2 regions of the Bacillus sp. GW823-FHT06A11 genome follow, and region 1 is predicted to be linked to the other one. Evidence: a T-box and tRNA genes for the amino acid it is inferred to sense, from the RefSeq annotation. Region 1 holds a T-box; the other holds one or more tRNA genes.

What was found. A T-box is a leader RNA that pairs with one kind of tRNA and senses whether it is charged. The one in region 1 lies ahead of AC1Q8L_RS10250 (valine--tRNA ligase), so its partner is inferred to be a tRNA-Val.
Region 2: it encodes a tRNA-Val, which carries the amino acid that the T-box ahead of AC1Q8L_RS10250 (valine--tRNA ligase) is inferred to sense. The anticodon was not compared.

The regions. Positions count from the first base shown of each region.
Region 1 covers NZ_JBXAHS010000002.1:339,962-343,000, forward strand. The annotation lists gene ysxE (spore coat protein YsxE) at 1-818, shown strand, start outside; T-box leader at 1,023-1,254, shown strand; gene AC1Q8L_RS10250 (valine--tRNA ligase) at 1,292-3,039, shown strand, end outside.
Region 2 covers NZ_JBXAHS010000001.1:1,168,040-1,171,078, reverse strand. The annotation lists gene AC1Q8L_RS05865 (hypothetical protein) at 1-213, shown strand, start outside; partial or broken gene AC1Q8L_RS05860 (hypothetical protein) at 230-484, shown strand; gene AC1Q8L_RS05855 (DUF4878 domain-containing protein) at 626-1,222, shown strand; tRNA gene AC1Q8L_RS05850 (tRNA-Val) at 1,286-1,358, opposite strand; gene AC1Q8L_RS05845 (hypothetical protein) at 1,624-2,088, opposite strand; gene AC1Q8L_RS05840 (hypothetical protein) at 2,678-2,899, opposite strand.

The DNA of each region.
Region 1 (3,039 bases):
TACCTATATACCACGCGACGGATGGAAATTATATTTTAAGTGACGGGACGTATAATTATTATTTAATGCCTTGGTTAGAACGTGCAGAAGGAAACGGCGAGGATAATGATCAATACCATAAAATGTTTCAGACACTTGGAACGTTGCATCAAAAAACTGTGAAGGAAGAAACATATACGGAAGAAGATTTAGAAAAACATTATACAACTATATCCGATCGCTGGGAAAATGATGGTGAGATGTTAGAAGAGTTTCTCGTAGAATCTGAATCAAAATGGTATATGTCCCCGTTTGAATTACAATATTGTACGTACTATCATCATGTAATGAGAGCGCGTGAATTTGCAACGAAGCAATTAAATGAGTGGAACGATGCGATGAAAGAAAAAGAGAAAACACGTATTACTTTTGTGCATGGTAACGTGTCACTTAATCATTTTTTATTTGACTATGAGCGAAATGGCTATTTTATTAGTTTGGAAAAATCGAAGTTTGCAACGCCTGTGCAAGATATAGTAGGTTTTTATTCACGGTCTTTAAACACATATCCAATCGCAAGAAGTGATCGGTTTGAATGGTTTCAAATGTATCAAAAAAATTTCCCTTTTACGAAAGAAGAGCAACTACTTATGTTTGCGTATATGACGTATCCATCGCAATTTATTCGGCAAATCCAGTCTTATAAGAAAAGAAGAGATAATCGCAACGAGGAAAATGAACTGCGCGGAGTAAAGAGTTTGCAACAATCGCATTGGCTCGTTAGCAATATAGAATATTTCCTGTCACAATTACAAGCTGCCCAGCAAGGGAACGGGTAAAGTAAAACTTTAATCAACCTAACTTCTTTGCTTCAGCTGAATTTTGAGGTGGGGTCTTATTGCCCGCAAATAGCGGGATAAAGAAGATAAGTAGAGAATGCTACTTATCTTCTTTATATTCACCCGAAAAGTCATAGTTTTAAATTTATCTTGACGAATAAGGTTTCGTTTTTTACACTATTGTATATAATAATTAACAATCATATAAATGCCTTGAAGGGGAAGAGTATAACATGAAACGTCTTCAGAGAGGAGAATCAGTAGCTGGGAGATTCTCTAGATAGTTATGTTAGAAGGTAGCCCTGGAGCATCTTTTCTGAACAGAATAGTTCTCATTAGGAAAAGACGGATTTGTCCGTTATCAAATTAAGAGTATAAGCAAATTATGAATTTGTTTGTAAATAAAGGTGGTACCGCGATGTCCCTCGTCCTTTTTGGATGAGGGACATTTTTTATTTTAAGGAGGGAAAATAATGTCAAACACGGAAAAGAATTTACCAACTAAATATGATCATATGTCCGTTGAAGAAGGCCTTTATCAATGGTGGCTTGAAGGCAAATATTTTGAAGCAACAGGAGACGAGAAGAAACAACCGTATACAATTGTAATTCCACCTCCGAACGTAACTGGTAAGTTACACTTAGGTCATGCTTGGGATACAACTCTTCAAGATATTTTAACTCGTACGAAGCGTATGCAAGGTTACGATGTGCTATGGCTTCCAGGAATGGACCATGCTGGTATCGCAACACAAGCGAAAGTAGAAGGAAAACTTCGTGAAGAAGGTATTTCACGTTACGATCTTGGCCGTGAGAAATTCCTTGAAAAAGCTTGGGAGTGGAAAGAAGAGTACGCTTCTCACATTCGTCAACAATGGGGGAAAGTTGGTTTAGGACTAGACTATTCTCGCGAACGTTTCACATTAGACGAAGGTTTATCTGATGCGGTTAATAAAGTATTCGTTCAATTATACGAAAAAGGCTTAATTTACCGCGGTGAATATATTATCAACTGGGATCCAGCAACACGCACAGCTCTTTCTGATATTGAAGTAATTCATAAAGAAGTTCAAGGTGCATTCTACCATATGAACTATCCGTTAACAGACGGTTCAGGTCACATTCGCCTTGCTACTACTCGTCCAGAAACGATGCTTGGTGATACAGCGGTAGCAGTTCATCCAGAAGATGATCGTTACAAACATTTAATCGGAAAAACAGTTACACTTCCAATCGTAGGCCGTGAGATTCCGATTATTGCTGATGAGTACGTAGAAAAAGACTTCGGAACAGGCGTTGTAAAAATTACACCAGCTCATGACCCGAACGACTTTGAAGTAGGTAACCGTCATGACTTACCACGCATCTTAGTAATGAACGAAGATGGATCGATGAACGAAAAAGCTGGTAAATATAACGGTATGGATCGTTTCGAATGCCGTAAAGAATTAGTGAAAGACTTACAAGAAGCTGGCGTATTAGTAGAAATCGAGCCACATATGCATTCAGTAGGTCATAGTGAGCGTAGCGGTGCAGTTGTTGAGCCTTACTTATCAACACAATGGTTCGTAAAAATGGCTCCACTTGCTGAAAAAGCAGTAGCGCTTCAACAAAAAGAAGAAGAAAAAGTAACGTTCGTACCAGAGCGTTTTGAAAACACATATTTACGATGGATGGAAAATATTCATGACTGGTGTATTTCTCGTCAATTATGGTGGGGACACCGTATTCCAGCTTGGTACCATAAAGAAACTGGTGAAGTATACGTAGGTACAGAAGCACCAGCAGATATTGAAAACTGGAATCAAGATAACGACGTACTTGATACATGGTTCAGTTCAGCGCTATGGCCATTCTCAACACTTGGTTGGCCAAATGAAGATTCAGCAGACTTCAAACGTTACTATTCAACAGATGCACTAGTAACGGGTTATGACATCATCTTCTTCTGGGTATCTCGTATGATTTTCCAAGGTTTAGAGTTTACAGGCGAGCGTCCATTTAAAGATGTATTAATTCACGGTTTAGTTCGTGATGAGCAAGGTCGTAAGATGAGTAAATCTCTTGGTAACGGTATTGACCCAATGGATGTTATCGAGAAGTACGGTGCAGATGCAATGCGCTATTTCTTATCAACAGGAAGTGCACCAGGTCAAGATTTACGTTTCAGCATGGAAAAAGTAGAATCTACTTGGAACTTCATTAATAAAATTTGGAACGC
Region 2 (3,039 bases), on a different contig from region 1:
GAAGAAGTCGGGCAAAAACTTGGCGAAGTAACAAAGAAAATTAAAACAAGTAAAAAACCTACTAAAAATAGAGAATCTAATACATTACAAGAGAAAACAGAAGTATTCACAATGATTGAGGAAGAAAAAAGTGATTACCCGCCTTTAATCATAAAGGAAGCTTATAGTGATAAATATAGGGTAGTGAGGCCAATGTTGAAGCAAGTATTATGATGAAAAGGAGATTCATATGCAGACAGTAATTTCGTATCCGTGGGTGTTAAGAAAAATATTTGTCTTTTTCCTCCTATCGGTGCTGTTTACATTTTGATGAATAGAGGAGCGATACAAAAGAGAGATTTTATATTTATTATTTGCTGCTATGAATATATCACTTTGGTTATTGCTTATGATTTTTGATTGGAGTATGTGGATGGTAGTAGGGAACAGAAAATGTGGTTCATTTGTGCTACGGATACAGATTGATAGAAGAGAGGCCTTGTAGGAATGCTGCAAGGCTCTTTATATTTTTGGGAATTAATAGAAAATTAATCATATAAATGCTATACTAAAAAATGTTTGTAATGTCAGTTTCATAATATTGTATGATACTGACTTACTAGAAAAGATAATGAGGAGAATGAGCGTGCAAAAGATAAAGAGATTATTGCTATTAATGATGGTAGTAGGATTAACAGCGGTTGTTTTAGCAGGGTGTGCAAATCCGAAAGATACTACAGAAGAATTTTTAACAGCGATACAAAAAGGTGATGTAGAAAAGGCTCGTACATTTGTTGAGAGTGACAAGGAATTTAATAAACTAAATGAAAAAACAGATGATGCTGAGGCAAAAGCAATGCTAAGTGCAATTACAAAGAACTTTAAATTTGAAAAGCTAGAAGAAGTATCGAAAAAGGATGACAAAGCAGAAGTGAAAGTGAAAATTACATCTGCAGATCTATCCGTTGCTGTAACAAAAGCAGTGGGAGAAGTTATGCCAATGGCGTTCGCTAGTGCCTTTAGTGAAGACAAAGAACAATCTGAAAAAGCAATCGAAAAAACAATGACATCAACTATCGTCAAAAACTTAGCAGATAAAGATGCAGCAATGGCAACTCGCGAAGTTACATTGAACTTAAAGAAAGACAAAGATGGCGACTATAAAATCGTTGCTGACGATAACTTGAAAGAAGTATTGTTTGCCAATGCGAAGTCTTTGGAGAAGATGTTTGGTGGGAAGTAATTGAATTAGATAAAAAGAGACACCATATCACGTAGAAGGTTGATATGGTGTCTCTTTTTTATATGACCCCGGAGAGGCTCGAACTCACGACCTCCACCCTGTCAAGGTGGCGCTCTCCCTGCTGAGCTACGGGATCCCAACTATAAATATTACGACCAGTAATGTGTTTTCATTCGGGTAATCGGAGGATTTATATAATTTGTTGAAAATTTTAACATTTGATGTATTCCTATAATAGCAACAAACTTTAATGGTGTAAAGATGAAAATTTCTGAATGTTATTATTCCAATTTTTATATAAAAAAATAAGCCCTGAAGAGCTTATTTTAATAATAATATCACCGCAATTATTAATGATATTATCAAAAATACAATCATAAATAATGAAGCTCGTTCATGAGCTATCGTCCTGTAACTGTCATTCCTGCTGTGTAAATTGTATCAATAGAACTGTCAGCGCCTTTTATTTCGACTTTATAACGATATGTTCCATCCTCATAAATATCATCGCCATATCCTGTGAAAGTTGCAATTTCATCATTGCTTCCAGCTGGGACCCATTGATTTTGCCAACGGAAGTTGGTTTCAAATTCTCCCCATCTATCGCCATATTTCTTTTCAAGGCTGACATTGTAATGAATTTCTTCAGCTCGGTCATTTGTAATTCTTGCAATTACGCTGTTACCAAAAGTAACTTGTGTAGAGTGTACCTGAACTGTAACACCGTTCACCGTTTCACCAGGACCACAAATGTAATGACAACCATCCCATTCGTCAGCATGTGCTTTTGGTGTTTCAATGTTCATAATCGTTAAACCGCCTAAAGCTAATGCGCCAGTTAATAATACTTTACCAAATGTTTTCACTTGAAATTCCCCCTAAGTATATTCTCAATTCGTTCGATAGATATCACATTAATCTAATCGAACGTTTTTTCCTTAAGTGTATTCGCTATGAATCTTTCATCTTGTAGTAATCTAATCACTACATAAAATTTCATAGTTTTGATTCCATATATGTATCATGATTTACATAGAACAAATCTGTTAATACGCTTTGGTTATTTACTTATTCCACTACTCTTCATTACCTTTTATTGGTAAAACGTTGGTTTTATTATATAACATTATTATCTATTTACAAGAGAAAATCATACTGTATGCAAAAATGCATAATAAAAAACACTGCTTGTATTCTAGATTACAGATTAAATGGAGTGTTGGGTTTCAATTAATATTTGAGTGGAACTTAATGCTAATTTTTTATGCTTAACAGTATGCATATATCATCGTTTATTAAAGTCATAATTGATAAACCTTGTCCAGGGGACGCTCTTCCTGCTGAGCTACAGAATCTTCAAATGGGAAAGTATAAGCGATTATGCTAGTAATGTATGAAGGAATAATGATGAGAAGCGAATTCAGTAGAAAGTAGTCTTTAGATGTAGTGGTTATATTATTTAAGATACCAATCCAAAGGACCTTCAGCACTCAAATCAACAAGAAAAGGGAGTAAGAAATGTAAAGGTAAGCTTATAAGTTCTGGCATAGCGTTCACCGTTTTCTTTGATAGATATTGTCTCATAAAACAATACGGACAATCCTTTTCAAATGTCACGAGTATTGCCCATACATCTTTTATTGTCCACTTCGTTTTACAATACGTACAACGCGTCATGAGGTTCCTCCTCATTTTAAGTTTTCTTCTAGTATACTCCATTCCATTGTAAGAAAGTCATTTGTATTTGGTGTGGTAAAATGTAAGTTGTTTTATTTTTATGTGAATCTATTTAGTCATTTATGAACAATTACATATCA